4 regions of the Actinocorallia sp. A-T 12471 genome follow, and region 2 is predicted to be linked to each of the others. Evidence: riboswitches for the same ligand, from Rfam matches in the RefSeq annotation. Region 2 holds a riboswitch; each other region holds the start of a gene.

Evidence for each region. A riboswitch is a leader RNA that binds a small molecule or an ion and turns the genes downstream of it on or off. The one in region 2 is predicted to bind cobalamin.
Region 1: linked by a shared signal. The riboswitch ahead of R9X44_RS04545 (CbtB domain-containing protein) and the one ahead of R9X44_RS22590 (ribonucleoside-diphosphate reductase subunit alpha) in region 2 are both predicted to bind cobalamin.
Region 3: linked by a shared signal. The riboswitch ahead of R9X44_RS20830 (ABC transporter substrate-binding protein) and the one ahead of R9X44_RS22590 (ribonucleoside-diphosphate reductase subunit alpha) in region 2 are both predicted to bind cobalamin.
Region 4: linked by a shared signal. The riboswitch ahead of metE (5-methyltetrahydropteroyltriglutamate--homocysteine S-methyltransferase) and the one ahead of R9X44_RS22590 (ribonucleoside-diphosphate reductase subunit alpha) in region 2 are both predicted to bind cobalamin.

The regions. Positions count from the first base shown of each region.
Region 1 covers NZ_JAWZTE010000001.1:962,603-966,650, reverse strand. The annotation lists gene R9X44_RS04555 (branched-chain amino acid aminotransferase) at 1-299, opposite strand, end outside; gene R9X44_RS04550 (3-isopropylmalate dehydrogenase) at 504-1,553, opposite strand; cobalamin riboswitch at 1,706-1,839, shown strand; gene R9X44_RS04545 (CbtB domain-containing protein) at 1,869-2,063, shown strand; gene R9X44_RS04540 (CbtA family protein) at 2,063-2,818, shown strand; gene R9X44_RS04535 (hypothetical protein) at 2,868-4,048, opposite strand, start outside.
Region 2 covers NZ_JAWZTE010000008.1:169,108-173,155, reverse strand. The annotation lists gene R9X44_RS22590 (ribonucleoside-diphosphate reductase subunit alpha) at 1-1,599, opposite strand, end outside; cobalamin riboswitch at 1,690-1,892, opposite strand; gene R9X44_RS22585 (PfkB family carbohydrate kinase) at 3,036-4,048, shown strand, end outside.
Region 3 covers NZ_JAWZTE010000007.1:129,259-133,306, reverse strand. The annotation lists gene R9X44_RS20835 (iron ABC transporter permease) at 1-924, opposite strand, end outside; gene R9X44_RS20830 (ABC transporter substrate-binding protein) at 921-2,120, opposite strand; cobalamin riboswitch at 2,298-2,427, opposite strand; gene metE (5-methyltetrahydropteroyltriglutamate--homocysteine S-methyltransferase) at 3,280-4,048, opposite strand, start outside.
Region 4 covers NZ_JAWZTE010000007.1:125,141-129,188, forward strand. The annotation lists gene R9X44_RS20815 (DNA alkylation repair protein) at 1-1,118, opposite strand, end outside; gene R9X44_RS20820 (SGNH/GDSL hydrolase family protein) at 1,187-2,089, opposite strand; cobalamin riboswitch at 2,315-2,527, shown strand; gene metE (5-methyltetrahydropteroyltriglutamate--homocysteine S-methyltransferase) at 2,644-4,048, shown strand, end outside.

The DNA of each region.
Region 1 (4,048 bases), on a different contig from region 2:
ACGTTGAAGCGCGCCGCGTTGGCCTCGGGCCGGAAGCTGACGATGGAGCCGTCGGGCTGGCGGTACGCCTTGAGGCCCTCGAACAGCTCCTGGGCGTAGTGGAAAACCTTGGTGGCCGGGTCCAGGGAGAGCGGACCGTACGGCCGGAGCTGGGCGTCGTGCCAGCCGCGTTCGGTGTCCCACTCGATGGTGATCATGTGTTCGGTGAACACCTGCCCGAACCCGGGCTCGGCAAGCACCGCCTCCCGCTCCTCGGGGGACCTGCGCTGCTCGGCGAGCTTGACGGTGAACTCGATCATGTCTGTCCAAACCTCTTCCGGGTCACCGGGGAACGACCTCCGGTGCACTCCATTGTGTGCTCTGTCTCACGTTCACGCGAGCGGGCCTCGGGGGACGCGGCGCACACACCCGGGAAAGCCGAGAACGGGCGCGCCGCGTCGGCGGCACGCCCGTCCTTGAGGCCCCTTGGGGGAAGATCCTTCGAGGAACCAGGTGGCTGCCGCCTACCCGGCTACTCGCTTGGCGATCGCGTCGCCGACCTGCTGGGTGCTGCGCGCGCCGGTCCGCTCGGTCAGGTCGTCGCCGACGGCCTTCTCGATCTTGCGCGCGGCCTCGGGCAGGCCGAGGTGCTCGAGGAGCATCGCGACGGACAGGATGGTGGCCGTGGGGTCGGCCTTGCCCTGGCCCGCGATGTCGGGGGCGCTGCCGTGGACCGGCTCGAACATCGACGGCGCGGTCCTGTCGGGGTTGACGTTGCCGGACGCCGCGAGGCCGATGCCGCCCGCGATGGCCGCGCCGATGTCGGTGATGATGTCGCCGAACAGGTTGTCGGTGACGATCACGTCGAACCGCGACGGGTTGTTCACGAAGAACATGGTCGCCGCGTCGACGTGCATGTAGTCGGTGGTGACCTCGGGGAACTCCGCGCCGACCTGCTTGAGGATCCGCTGGTACAGCTCGCCCGCGAAGGTCAGCACGTTGTCCTTGTGGACCAGCGTGAGCTTCTTGCGCGGCCGGCCCGCGGCGATCTGGAAGGCGTACCGCACGACGCGCTCGACGCCGAAGGCGGTGTTGACGCTCTCCTGGGTGGCGATCTCGTGCGGGGTGCCCTTGCGCAGCACGCCGCCGACGCCGGTGTACGGCCCCTCGGTGCCCTCGCGGACGACGATCATGTCGATGTCCTCGGGGGCGACGTCCGCCAGCGGGGTCTGCACACCGGGGAACAGCTTGACCGGGCGCAGGTTCACGTAGTGGTCGAGGGCGAAGCGCAGCTTCAGCAGCAGCCCGCGCTCCAGGGTGCCCGACGGGACCGTCGGGTCGCCGACCGCGCCGAGGAGGATGGCGTCCTGCCCGCGGATCTCCTCGAGGACCGAGTCCGGGAGGACCTCGCCGGTCCTGTGCCACCGGGCCGCGCCCAGGTCGTAGGCGGTCTGCTCGATCGCCAGGTCATACTGACCGGCGATCACGTCGAGGACCTTCAGGCCCTCGGCGACGACCTCGGGACCGATGCCGTCACCGGCGACGACTGCGAGTCGGATGTTGCGGGTTGCCATGGCGGCATTCTAGTGCATCCGTCTCAGTCATCGGTCATCCGTCTCACATTTCAGAACATGTCCGGCATCGCGCCGACGCAATGACCTGGGGAGTGGCCTGGGAAGTGGCCTGGAACGCTCCCCCGCCTGCTTGACGAACCGCCGCGCGGCAGAGGACCCTCCAAAGGACAAATACATACAGAGGCGACGGTGTGCAGGAACCCGGTGAGAGTCCGGGACGGTCCCGCCACTGTGATCCGGCCACGGCCGGAGAGTCAGGACACTGACCCGTCGTCCTCCCTGGTTCGGGGCGAGGCACCCCGAAAGGAGACCCCTATGAGCACCCCCGAGACGACGGCGGGAGCGGGCGCGCAGCCCGCGTCCGTCAGCGACGTCCGCAACTTCGTGTTCCTGGCCATCGCCGTCGTGCTGGCGTTCGCCACCCTCTACGCCCTTTTCTTCGCACCGCAGACCGTCCTGCACGAGCTCGCGCACGACGGTAGGCACCTCTTCGGCGCGCCCTGCCACTGATGGCCGCCGAACTCCTGCCCCGCCTGATCGGCCGGGGCGTCATCGCCGGTGCCCTCGCGGGCCTCATCTCGGGCGGTTTCGGCTTCTTCGTCGCCGAACCCGTCATGGACCGCGCCGTCGAGCTCGAAGGCGAGCGTTCGGCGGCCGAGGCCGCCGCGTCGGGCGTCCACGAGCACGCCGAGGAGGTGTTCACCCGCACCGAGCAGCACTTCGGACTCGTCCTGTCGTCGGTCGGGGCGGGCATCGCCCTGGGCATCCTGTTCGCCGCCGTCTACTGGGCGGTCTTCCGCCGCACGTCCGATGAGCGGCCCTGGCAGCGTTCCCTGACGCTCGCCGGAGCCGCGTTCGCGGGCTTCTGGCTGCTCCCGTTCGTCCGCTACCCGGCCAATCCTCCGGGCGTCGGCGACGAGGGCACGCTGGAGCAGCGGACCGTCACGTGGGCCGCCGCCATCGTCATCGGCCTCGCGGCGATGTTCGTCGCGTGGCGGGTGAACGCGGCGCTGCGGGTGAAGCCCGACCATCTCCGGCAGCTCGCGACCGGCGCGGTCGGCGTCGTCGGGCTCGCCGTGCTGTTCCTGCTCCCGGCCAACCCCGACGAGCTTCCGGTGCCGCCGGAGCTGCTGTGGGACTTCCGGATTCTGGCGGCCGCCTCAGCCGTCATCCTCTGGACGTCGCTCGGCGTGGTGTTCGGCCTGCTCGGACTGCGCGCGGCGGCTCCCGTCGCCGTCGCGCAGCCGGCGCACGCGGACGCCTAGTCCGCACGCGAGCGCCGGGCGGCACGCAGCCGCCCGGCGCTTCGTGCGTTCAGACCGGCGGTGACAGCAGCACCGCGAGCCGCTCGGGCCCCGAGACGCCAAGGCGCGCGCAGATCTCGGCGATCTGCTCGGCGACGGCCTTGGCCGGCATCGCCATCTGCTCGGCGATCTCCGGCTCGGTGCGGCCCGCCGCGACGAGTTCGGCCATCTCGTACTGGATGCGGCTGAGGTCGGGCACGGCGGCGGTGCGCAGCGCGGGCGTGCGGACCTGGTCCGAGCGCTGGGCGAGCACCCAGGCCCTGGTCCCGGCCGCGGCGGCCTGCTGCTTGTCCCAGTGCACCTCGGCGGCCTGCGCGGCGGCCTCGGCCGCGTGCAGCGCCATGCCGAGCTCCTCGAACTCGAACGACACGCCGATCAGGCCCGACCAGTCGCCCGCCGCCGACGCCTCGGCGTGCCGCGCGCACAGCGCGGCGAGGTCGCCCTCGGCGTCCTCGGCGAGGTGGGCGAGCCGGTCGGCGACGACGCCGGCCGCGCCGAGCCTGACGACGTCGTGCAGGGCCGTCAGCGCATAGGGCCGCAGCTCAAGGGCCTCGGCGGCGGCCGCTGCGTCGAGCAGGCCGTGGACTGCCGCGCCGGTCGCGCCCTGGGCGACGAGCAGCCAGGGGCGGGCGAGCGCGACGGGGAACCACAGCGCGCGCAGCGTCGGCAGGGCGCGGCGGTCGGCCTCGGCGAGCGCGTGCCGTGCCGTCGCGAGGTCGCCCGCGAGCGCGGCGGAGTGCGCGAGCTCGCCCAGGCAAGGACCGGCGAACAGCGACCTGCCGCGCTCGAGCATCCGCGCGCCGTCCCAGCCCTCGCGCAGCGCGGCGTGCACCTGGCCGCGCGCGCGGGCCACGCGGGCGCGGGTCGCGGCGCGCGCGACGGGATCGTCGGACGGGACGCCGTGCTCGGCGGCGGCGTCGAGGTCGCCGACGCTGATCCACACCCAGGACCGCGCGAACTCGAGCAGCGGCCCGGACTCGGGGGCGTGCTCGTGCCAGTGGTCGGCGTGGCGCAGCCCGGCGCGCACCTTGTCGAGCGCGGCCGTGGCCTGGCCGGTGAGCGCGGCGGTGACCGCCTCGACGGTGTCGATCCGCGCGCGGATCGCCGGGTCGGCGTCGCTGAGCTCGGCGGCGTCGTCGGCGAGGTCGAACGCCTCGCGGCTGCTCGCCCGGTGCACCGCGAACGCCGCGC
Region 2 (4,048 bases):
CCGCAGCTCGGCCCACTCGGTGCTGCGCGCCGCGCCCGGGAAGTGGTCGGGGTGCAGCACGCCGCGCGCCGCCCGCGTCGCCCCGTACGACGGGTGCGCGCCGAGCTCCTCGGCCAGCTCCGACGACGTCCCGTACGCGGCGAGCGCGATCTCCTCGGCGATCGCCGTGGACAGCTCGCGCGCCTCGGGCGAGTCGAACGGGAGCCGCAGCGTGAAGAACACGTCGGCGAGGCCCATGACGCCGAGGCCCACCGGACGCCACCGCAGGTTCGCGCCGCGCGCCTCGTCGGTCGGGTAGAAGCCGCGGTCGATCGTGCGGTCGAGGAACCGCACGGCCGTCTTGACGGTCTCGCGCAGCCGCGCGAAGTCGAACCCGTCAGGTCCGACATGTCGGGCGAGGTTGACGGAGCCGAGGTTGCACACCGCGGTCTCCCCGTCGCTGGTGACCTCGAGGATCTCCGTGCACAGGTTCGACAGGTGCACCACGTTGCCCGGCTCGGCCGTCTGGTTGCAGGCGCGGTTCGCGGCGTCCTTGAACGTCATCCAGCCGTTCCCGGTCTGCGCGAGCGTCCGCATCATCCGCCCGTACAGCGCGCGCGCCGACACCCGCCTGACGTACCGTCCCGACTCCTCGGCGGCCCGGTAGGCGGCATCGAACTCCGCGCCCCACAGGTCGACAAGCTCGGGGACCTCCTTCGGGTCGAACAGCGACCACTCGGCGTCGGCCTCGACGCGGCGCATGAACTCGTCGGGGATCCAGTGCGCGAGGTTCAGGTTGTGCGTGCGCCGCGCGTCCTCACCCGTGTTGTCGCGCAGCTCGAGGAACTCCTCGACGTCGGCGTGCCACGGCTCCAGGTACACGCACGCCGCGCCCTTGCGCCGCCCGCCCTGGTTGACCGCCGCGACGGACGCGTCAAGCGTGCGCAGCCACGGCACGATCCCGTTGGAGTGCCCGTTCGTGCCGCGGATGAGCGAACCGCGCGAACGGATCCGCGACCAGGCGATCCCGATCCCGCCCGCGTACTTCGACAGTCGCGCGACCTGCGCGTACCTCTCGTAGATGGACTCGAGCTCGTCACGCGGCGAATCCAGCAGGAAGCACGACGAAAGCTGCGGACGGGCCGCGCCCGAGTTGAACAGCGTCGGCGACGACGGCAGGTACTCGAGCCGCGACATCAGCCCGTACAGCCGGCCCGCCTCGGCGACGGTGTCGGCGAGCCCGCACGCGACCCGCAGGAAGAAGTACTGCGGCCGCTCGATCACCCGGCGCGTGACGGGGTGGCGCAGCAGGTACCTGTCGTAGACCGTCCGCATCCCGAAGTACTCGAGGCGCGCGTCGGCGGCGTGGTCGACCAGCGCGTCGAGCTCGGCCGCGTGCTCGGCGACGAACGCCGCGGTCCGCTCGTTCAGCAGCCCCTGCGCGTGCGCCAGCGCCACCGACGCCGCGAACGACACCGCGCCCTCCCCGGCGGCCTCGTCGGCGATCAGCCCGGCCAGCAGGCCCGCCGCGACGCGTGACTGGTCGGGGTCTGCCGCGACCCGCGCGGCGGCCTCCCGGATGGCCTGCTCGCGATCGTGGGCCGCCACGGTCACCGTCATCTGCTCTCCCTCGCAGCATGTGCCCGAAGGCGCGCGAGGACGGCGCACGGCACAGCTCCGCGCACGCGTCCGCCGCCCTCCCTCGAGGCGTATGGACGTAACAGCGCGGGCAGGTCTTCGGACTCAGGGGCGCACACCACTCGCCTACCGGCCGTCGCTTCCCAGGCCCTCCCGGACCCAGTGCTCTGTGACGGCTTCCGTTCCCCTTCACCGCTGCGGGGCAGCTCCGGATTCCCACCGGATTCCCTCTCACCCCACCCCTCCCGGGGCGGACCAGCGCAAGAGAACTCTACATCTAGTACCCCCACCCCCCAACAACCTCAACATCTAGCCCCCTCCGCCCTCCCCCACCCCACCCAAACACCGCCCCGCCCCCCCACACCACCTGCACCCAAGACACACAAAGCCAGCCCAGCCCGCAAGCCCACACCACCACCCTCACCCTCCCGCACCCCCAACACCGCCCACACCACGCGCGCCCAAGGCACCCAAAGCCAGCCCAGCCCGGCAGCCCGCAAGCCCACACCAGCACCCCCACACCCCCAACGCCGCCCACACCACGCGCACCCAAGGCGCGCAAAGCCGCCACAGACCGGCGACGCACGAATCCACACCAGCATCCGCACACCCCCGCACCACCTGCACCACCCGCACCCAAGACACACAAAGCCAGCCCAGCCCAGCAGCCCGCGAGACCACACCACCCCCCGCACCCCCGCACCCCCGCACCCCCCGCACCCCCCGCACCCCCCGCACCCCCCCGCACCCCCCCGCACCCCCCCGCACCCCCCCGCACCCCCCCGCACCCCCCCGCACCCCCCAACGCTGCCCACACCACGGCACCCAAGGCACAACGCCAGCACAGCCCGGCGGCCCGTGAGTCCACACCAGCACCCTCACACTCCCGCAGCCCCAGCACCGCCCACACCAGGCACCCAAGGCGCGCAGCGCAGGCGCAGCCCGGCGTCCGGCGCGTCGCGCCGCAATCCAGCGCCTACCGTCCACGCCAGGCGCTCAAGGCGCGGGACGCCAGCACCGCGCGGCGGTCTGCGTGGCCGTGCTGCAAGTGGGCGCCCGCCGTCCACGACAGGTGCTCAAGGCGCGCGAAGTTTGGCACAGCCAGGCGGTCCGCACCGGGTACGCAAGGCGCAGCGACGCCAGCGCAGCGCGGTGGTCTGCGTGGTCGTGCTGCAAGTGGGCGCCCGCCGTCCACGCCGGGTGTTCAAGAGGTGCGGAGCCTGGCACGGACTGGAGGTCTGCGTGAGTGCGCTGCAGGCGAGCGGCCGCCGCCCATGCGCGCGCCCTGCTGGGAGTGGTCGGGGTCCGCGTGGCGGTACGGCGGTCGAGCGGCCTTCTGGGCGTTGAAGGCGTGGGCGCGACACACCGGACGAGTGTGGGTTGCGGAGTCCGGGAGGGTTGGGGTGGAAGGTGGGGGTGTGGAGGAAAAGTCCGAAGGTGTGGCGGAGGGGTACACGGTGACGCCGGAGTCGACGGTCCGGCATCGGACGCCCATCGAGGATCTCGGGCTTCCGGTGCGGGTGTACCGGGCGCTCATGCGGGCCGGCCTCGACAGCGTGGGCAAGGTCGTCGCACTCGAGCGTGCGGCCCTGGTCGAGCGGGTGGCGGGGCTATCCGACGAGATGGCGGGGGAAGTCGTCGCGGCGCTGCTGCGGCACCGGGCCACGGGGCCGCTCGTCGACGAGGTGCCCACTGACGTGCTCGTGCTGGGCGGGGCCGGGGTCGACACCGTCGTCAGGGTCGCGGCGCTGCCCGTGCCGTTCGCGGACTCCGTGCCCGCGCCCGGGATCACCGAGTACGCCGGGCACACCGGAACCGGCGTGGCGGTCGGTTGCGCGGCGCTGGGGCTGCGCGCCTGCCTTGTCGACTTCTTCGGACGGGACCCGCAGGCCGACATCGTCCTCCAGCGGCTCCGCGACAGCGGGGTGACGGTCACCGTCCTGCCCGCGCGGCGGACGCGTCGGTCGGTGAACCTGGTGGACCCGTCGGGGCGGCGCATGTCCTTCTACGACGGCCAGGACGAGCCCGGGACTCGCGTCCCCGAGGAGACCCTGCGGCGCCTCCTGCGCGACGCACGCCACGTCCACGTCTCGATCATGGACTTCGCCCGGCAGGTCTACCCGCTGCTCGACGGCCGTTCCTCGTCCACGGACCTGCACGACTGGGACGGCGCGTCCACCTACCACGAGGACTTCGCCTACTCCTCCGATCTCGTCTTCCTCAGCTCCGCCGCCCTGGGCCCGCGTACGCCCGAGGTCATGCGCCGCATCCTCGACCGCGGCCGCGCGCACACCGTCATCGCGACCGACGGAGCCGCCGGCGGCCGGTACCTGACCCGAGCCGAAGGCACAGTCCGCCCTTACCCCGCCGTGACGGGCACCCCCGCCGTCGACTCCAACGGCGCCGGAGATGCCTTCGTCTCCGGCTTCCT
Region 3 (4,048 bases), on a different contig from region 2:
GCACGCGCCGAGCAGCAGCACCCCCGGCATCAGGACGCGGTGGTCGGCGGTGCCGAGCAGCAGCCGCGTCACGTGCGGCACCGCGAGCCCGAGGAACGCGATGGGCCCGCAGAACGCGGTGACCGCGCCCGCGAGCACCGACGCGACGAGCAGCGTCACGGTCCTTGTCCGCCGTACGTGCACGCCCATCGTCCGCGCGTAGTTCTCGCCGAGCAGCAGCGCGTTGAGCGGCTTCATCCAGGCCAGCGCAAGGGCGAGCGCGCCGACGCAGACGGGACCGAGTACCGCGAGGTCGGCCCAGGTCGTCCCGGCGAAGCTGCCGAGCCCCCACGCGATGTACTGCTGGGCGAGGCGCGGCTCGGTGTAGACGAGCATCAGCGTGATCACCGAGACCGCCGCCGAGCCGACCATGACGCCGATGACGAGCAGCGTCACGACCGACCGCACCCGTCGCGCGAGCGCGAGCACGAGCAGCAGCACCGCGGCCGCCCCCGCCGACGCGGCGAGCACCACGCCGACCCTCCCGAGCCCCGCCACCCCGGCGGTGAACGCGCCGGCGCTCCCGCCGCCCCACCCGGTGACGACGAGGGCGACCCCGAGGCTCGCCCCCGAGCTCACTCCGAGGATGTACGGCTCGGACAACGGGTTGCGGAACAGCGTCTGCATCTGCACGCCCGCGACGGCGAGCGCGGCCCCCGCGAGCGCGGCGGTGACAGCGCGCGGCAGCCGCACGGTCCACACGATCGTCTCGGTGGCCTGGTCGGCGTCGCGGGCGAGCGCGGCGAGGACCGAGCCGAGCGGCAGCGGCGTCGAGCCGATCATGACGGCGAGCACGAAGGCGACCGCCGTCAGCGCGGCGAGACCGGCCAGGACGCCCGTCCTGCGGCGCACGGCCGCGGGACGGGCGGAGCGCGTGACGGTCACGCCGCGAGCTTCCGGTAGAAGGTGAACGCGTGGCCCGGCGAGAGGTCCGGGTGCAGGATCGCGACGAGGTCGGCGAGGATCAGGTCGGGCCGCGCCACGCCGCGCTCCCAGTAGTCGTTCCCGCCGCCCGGCCCGAGGACCTTGTTGGCCGACCACACGTCACCCGTCTGGAACGCCTTGAACTTCGCGTAACGCGCGTCTGCCTTCTCGGCGTCGGCGAGCTTCGTCCAGCCGTTCTCCACGACGAGCCACGTGGAGGCGTCCTCGGCCTTGGCGAGCACGGCCTCGAGGTCGAGCGTCGTGCTGCCGGTTCCTGCGGTGTCGGCCCAGGCGTAGGTGCCGCCCGCGTCCTTGATCAGCGAGCCGACGTAGCTGCCGCCGTTCGGGATCGACCACTGGCCCGAGTACATCGTGCCGGGCAGGACCGTCGTGGGCTCCGCGTTCTTCACCTTGTCGGCGAGCGTGCGGTAGTCGGCTGCGACCTTCGTGAAGACCTGGTCGGCCTTGGCTTCGGAACCCGTCAGCGCGGCGAAGAACTTCACCCACTCGGCGCGGCCCAGCGGGCTCGACTCGAGCCACTCGGCGTTCGCCAGGACGTCGACCCCTGCCTCGCGCAGCGGCTGGTAGCCGGGGTTCTCGGTGCCGTCGGTGACCAGGACGTCGGGGGCCGCGCCGACGACCTTCTCCACGTCGATCTCCTGGCCCGACGCGTACTCGGCGACCGCGCCCGACTGCACCCGCTCGATCACGTCGGGGGAGGTGACGTAGGCGGCCGAGGAGACGCCCTTCAGCACGTCGAGGACGCCGAGGTCGGCGAGGAAGGGCAGATGGGTCGTGGACGCCGAGAACAGCGACCGCACCGGGGTCTCGACGGCCACCGCGCCCTCCAGCTCGCCCGTCAGCGCGGGCTCGGGGGTGCCGCAGCGGACCAGGACGTACGTCTGCGGCTTCGCGCCGGGCGAAGGCTGCTTGACCGTCAGGACCTGGTAGTTCCTGGCGTAGGTGAGGGTGAAGTTGGTCGCGTGCTCGAGCTTCTGCTTCACGGGGAAGTAGTCGGTTGCCGCGTCGTAGGACTCGACGCAGCCTTGCGCGTCGGCGGACGGCGCGGCCTTGTCGTCGTCACCTCCGCACGCGGTGACGCCGAGCGCGAGGGCGACTGCCAGGGGCAGGCCGAGCAGCCTGCGGGGGAAACCCATCGTTGTACTCCCGGGGGAAGCCGTGCCCGCCGTTCCGCGACGCCGGACACGGGATGAAGGGGGGCCTTCCGGGAGAAGGGCACGCTTCCAGCGCGCTCCACACTGCGTACGGCATGCGCCGCCACCGTCCTCTCTCGGGGAGATCCGCCCCAATTTCTGCGAGGAGGCGAGACGGGTGAGTCTCCTGGCTGACGGCTCGAACGCCGGATCCCGGCCTTCCCACCCCGCAGGGCAGTGGCTTGAAGTTCGGGACCGGCTCGCCGATCACAGTGGCGGGACCGCGCCGGACTAACACCGGCTTCCTCATCCCCCGCTCGCCTTCCCCCCCATAATGCCACGCCCCCACCCCCCACCCCCAAGCCCCAGAACGAACCACATACCCGACACCCCTCCCCACGTCCCCCAAAGAAACCATCAGCGCAAGAGGCCCGCCCCTCCTCCGGCCCCCGAAGGACCTGTCGGCATCAGAGGCCATCGCGTGTATAGCGTCCCTCCCCGCAGTCCTCACAGGGTCCGTCGGCGTTGGAGGACATCGCGTGTGACGCGCCCCTCCCTGCGGCCCCCGCAGAGACCGTCGGCGTCAGAGCGCATCGCGTGTGACGCGTCCCTCCCGCGGTCGCCGCAGGAATCGTCGGCGTCAGAGGCCGCGCGTCTTTTCGTTCCCCGCAGTCCCGAAGGGACTGCGGGGTGAAGGGATCTTGTGTGTCGCGTCCCCTACGCCGCAGTCCTGCAGGGGCCGTCGATGTCCGAAGACATCGCGTGCCCCACGCCCTCCACAGTCCCACAGGGACATCGACGTTAGAGGGCACTGCGTGTGCCGCGCCCTCCGCGTTCCCGAAGGGACTGTCGGCGTCAGAGGGCACTGCGTATGCCGTGCCCTCCGGAGTCTCGACGGGACGTCGACGTTTAAGGGCGTCGAGCGTTTCGCGTTCTTCACCCGCAGTCCCGCAGGGACCGTCGGCGTCTGAGGGCCCGGGTCCTTCAGCCCGCAGGGGCCGTCGGTGTCAGAGGCCGCGCGTCCTTCACCCGCCGGGACCGTCGGCGTCAGAGGGCCCCGGGTCCTTCACCCCGCAGGGCCCGTCGGCGTGAGGGCGCGCGTGCCTTCACCCCGCAGTCCCGAAGGGACTGCGGGGTGGGTTTGGGGTAGTTGGGGTGGGTGTCAGTTGAGGGTGGCGCGGACGCGGCGGGCGGCGGTGACGAGGTTGCGCAGCGCCGCCTCGGTCTCGGGGTAGGCGCGGGTCTTCAGGCCGCAGTCCGGGTTGACCCACAGCCGGGCCGGGTCGACCGCCTGGAGCGCACGCCGGAGGTTCAGCTCGATCTCCTCGACCGACGGGACGCGCGGCGAGTGGATGTCGTAGACGCCGGGCCCGATCCCGTTCCGGTAGCCCGCCGCGCGCAGGTCGCCGACCAGCTCCATCCGGGAGCGGGCCGCCTCCACGCTGGTGACGTCGGCGTCGAGGTCGGCGATCGCGCCGATGATCTCGCCGAACTCCGCGTAGCACATGTGCGTGTGGATCTGCGTCGCGTCGGCCGCGCCCGACGTCGCGAGCCGGAACGCGCCGACCGCCCACTCGAGGTAGGCGGCGTGGTCGCGGGCGCGCAGCGGCAGCAGCTCGCGCAGCGCGGGCTCGTCCACCTGGACGACGCCGATACCGGCCGCCTCGAGGTCGCCGACCTCGTCGCGCAGCGCGAGCGCGACCTGCCGCGCGGTCTCGGCGAGCGGCTGGTCGTCCCGGACGAACGACCACGCCAGCATCGTCACCGGACCCGTCAGCATGCCCTTTATCGGGCGGTTCGTCAGCGACTGGGCGTATTCGGCCCACTCGACGGTCATGGGCTCGGGCCTCGACACGTCGCCGTGCAGGATCGGCGGGCGGACACAGCGCGTCCCGTACGACTGCACCCAGCCGTGGTCGGTCGCGGCGTAC
Region 4 (4,048 bases), on a different contig from region 2:
TACTGGTGGGGGGGTGGGGTGAGGGTGAAGGGGGTGGGGTTGTGGGGGGTGCCGTTGATTTGGAGGGTGAGGGAGTGGGGGCCGGGGTGGAGGGGGCGGGTGGACAGGGGTTTGAGGGGGTGGCGGCGGGTGAAGGTCAGGCGTTCGCCGGGGGGCAGGGAGCAGGCGGTGAGCTTGAAGACCTTGGGGTTGGTGCGGCCCGTGGCCTTGCGGTAGTGGACGACGTAGTCGATGACCAGGCGGGCGGCGGACTGCCCCGTGTTGGCGACCTCGAAGGCGAAGTCGAGGTGGGAGCCGACCGGGACCTCAAGGGAGGTCAGGCGCGGGCCGGTGACCGTGACCTGGACGTCGGGCGTGAAGCCGAGAAGGGTCAGCGCGCCGGGATGTCCGCGCTTCACCGCGGTGCGCAGGGCGTGCCTGACCGTCCGCGCCGTGTGCTCCCCCGACGGCGACAGTGCATCCCACCCCGCCGCGATCTCGACGGCGAGCGCAGGGTCGGCGTGGCTGATGTCGTTGACGTGGTTGGCGACCGACCTGCGCACATACTCCGACGGGTCATGGTGGAGCGCGTCGAGAAGGGCCCGTGTCGCCAGCGGACGCGCCAGGATCTCCGGCACCCGGACGGCCCAGGGCAGCCGTGGCCTCGTCCCCTCCGACGCGAGCCGCCGCACGTGCTCGTCCGGATGGTCCGTCCACCCGGTGACGATCGCCAGGGCGCGGTCGAGGTCGGCGCGCAGCAGCCGCCGGATCGCGAACTCGCCGGTGAAGACAGGCGTGAGCTCCATGAGCAGCGTCAGCGCCTCGTCGAACGCCGCAGGGGTCTCCTCCTCAAGCGCGCGCGTAACAACAGCCTCGGTGACCGGCCAGACCATCCAGCCGGTGAACGCCGGATCCCGCAGCGCGGCGCGTGCGCTCTCGCGCATACCCGCGTGCCCTGCGGGCAGGGAGGCGAGCAGCGCGAGGGTGAGCGCGTCACTGCGTTCCCGCAGCGCCAGCGCGCCGATACCCGGCGCGACGCCGCGCACCGCCTCGGCTGCGGCGCGCCGCCCCGTCCTGTCGAGCACCGCGGCAAGCTCCGCGACCTCCCGGCTACCCAGCAGCTCATCCGCGAGAGGCATGGTCCCTCACTCTCCCCACACGGCCCCCGTGACCGCCCGTGCCCGGTCCGTCCCGGGCGCCCCACACGCTACGGGCCGCCTCTGACATTTTCCGGGGGCGGCCGCGGTAAGCGGGCCAGAGCCGCCTCGATCAGGGTGGCGACGGCGGCCATGCCCTTGGCGTTCGGGTGCATCGCCACCGCGCCGGACGGCTCGCGCAGCGGCTCCGTCCACCGAGTGGCCGCCGAGCGGCACGCGTCGTGGCCGGTGCTGGCGAGCCATGGGTCGACGCCGAGCGCCCCGGCGGCCGCCGCACGACGGGCCAGCATCGTGTTCAGGCTCCGCTGCTTCGCGGCGAGGTAGGGGATGTCCTCTGGCTTGACGGCGACGGCCCGGCCGCAGCGCGCGGTGTCGGGCAGCAGCCTCGGGTACCCGACGACGACGATCACCGCGCGTGGCGCTTTGGCGCGCACCCGCTGGATCACCTTGTCGATCTTCGGCCCGGTCGCGGCGATCTTCGCGTCGATCCTGTCGGCCCCGCCCGTGGTGAAGATCCGCTTGCACCCGCGCAGGAACGAGGCGAACGCGCAGGTGCGGACGATCCCCCCGAATCCGATGTCGTTGCCGCCGAACGTGAGCGTCACAAGGTCGGTGTCGGCGGTGACGGCGTCGATCTGCGCCGCGACCCCCGCTTTCTGCCGATGGGCCACGGCGTCGGTCGTCGCCCCCTTGCACGTCACATCCTTGAGTGCGACATTTCCGATCCGCCGCGCGAGAACGCGGGCGTAATTGCGACTCGACCGCTCGCACTTCGCGTCGAGCTCGCGGGAAATCCCCGGGCCCGCAGCGAAGGAATCGCCGAGCGCCACGTAACGCACCTGCCGAGCGGCCTGCGCTGGAACCGCGAACAGCCCGCAGAACACCATCGCCACAGCGACCACCGCACCCCAAGTCCACAACATTTGCGACCTTACCCATCCAGAACCATCCATGAATTACCCCCGAAACGGGCGAAAACCCTCACCACGCACCGAACAATCAGCCGAGCAATTCCAGAGACTACCAAAGACCATTCTCCACCAAATCCCACAAAGTCCCGTTCCGCCCGAAAAATTCACCGGAAAAATTTCACGCACCGGCTCGCCCGTGAACTACGGCCGGGGGTTTTGGGTGGGTTGGTGGAGGATGCGGAGTGAGGGATGAGCGCCGGGGCGGGATAAGGTTGCGGCGCGGATGGTTCACCCGGCGGCCGGTCGGGTGTCGTAAGAGGGAACCCGGTGTGATTCCGGGGCTGCCCCGCAGCGGTGAGTGGGAACGGAAGCCGTCACAGAGCACTGGGCCGCATGGCCTGGGAAGCGACGGCCGGTAGGTCGCGTCGGAAGACGCGGTGCCCACGAGTCCGAAGACCTGCCTCCGCCCGCGCGCCGACCGGCGCGCGGTGGTCCGCGGCCTCGTGGGAGGGCCAGGGGACGACGCCCGCGCACCTCCGACGGGCTCCGTTCGCCTTCCCCGAAAGCCGCGCTATGGCTCAGCGAGGGAAGCTGCCATGAGAACGACGATCCTCGGATACCCCAGAATCGGGGCGGGACGCGAGCTGAAGTTCGCGACCGAGGACCACTGGGCGGGCCGCATCGACGCCGCCGCCCTCCAGCACACCGCGCGCGGCCTGCGCGCAGGCGTGTGGGCGGAGCTGCGCGACGCGGGGCTCGACACGATCCCGTCGAACACCTTCTCCTTCTACGACCAGGTCCTTGACACGACGGTCATGGTCGACGCGGTGCCCGACAGGTACCGGGACCTCGACGGCCTCGAGCGGTACTTCGCGATGGCGCGCGGCGTCCAGGACGTCCCGGCGCTGGAGATGACGAAGTGGTTCGACACGAACTACCACTACATCGTGCCTGAGATCGGCCCCGGCACAAGGTTCCGGCTTGCCGAGGGCGCGGCCGCCAAGCCCGTCGCGGAGTACCTTGAGGCGAAGGCGCTCGGTATCGAGACCCGGCCTGCGCTCGTCGGACCCGTCACCTACCTGCTGCTCGCCAAGGCCGCGCCAGGCTCCCCCGACGGCTTCCGCCCGCTCGATCTGCTCGACGGCCTCGTCGAGGTGTACGCCGAGTTGCTTGAGCGGCTCGCGGGTGCGGGCGCGCAGTGGGTGCAGCTGGACGAGCCCGCCCTCGTCGGCGATCTGTCGGCCGAGGACATCGCGGCGGTAGAGCGCGCTTACAACCGGCTGTCTTCGCAGCCGAGCCGTCCGCGTGTCCTGCTCGCGACGTACTTCGGCACGATCGACGCGGCGGCGCTGAAGGCCCTTGCCGCCACCGGCGTCGAGGCGTTCGGGCTCGATCTCGTCGCGGGTCCCGGCAACGTCGACGTCGTCGCGTCGGTCGGCGGGCTGCTCGGCCGCACGATCGTCGCGGGCGTGGTGGACGGCCGCAACGTGTGGCGCGCCGACGCCCGCAAGGCCAAGGCCGCCTACGCGGTGCTGCTGGGCCTCGCGGGGCACGTGGAGCTGAGCACGTCGTGCTCGCTGCTGCACGTCCCGGTCGACCTCGACGCCGAGACCGGCCTCCCCGAGGCCGTCCGCGACCGCCTGGCGTTCGCCAGGCAGAAGGTCGCCGAGGTCGTCGCGCTGCGCACGATGCTCACCGCCGAGGACCCGCGCCCGGTCTCGCTCGAGGCGTACGCGGCCGGGACGAACCACGAGGTCCGCGCCCGTCTCGACGCGCTCGGCGACGCCCGTCGCGGCGACCGCGCCGCCCGGTTCGCCGCCCAGCGCGCCAGGCTCGGCCTGCCGGTGCTCGCGACGACGACGATCGGCTCGTTCCCGCAGACCGACGCGATCCGCAAGGCCCGCGCCGCGCACAAGGCGGGACGGATAGACGACGCCGCCTACCAGCAGGCGATGCGCGACGAGGTAGCGTCCGTCGTGGCCCTCCAGGAGGAGATCGGCC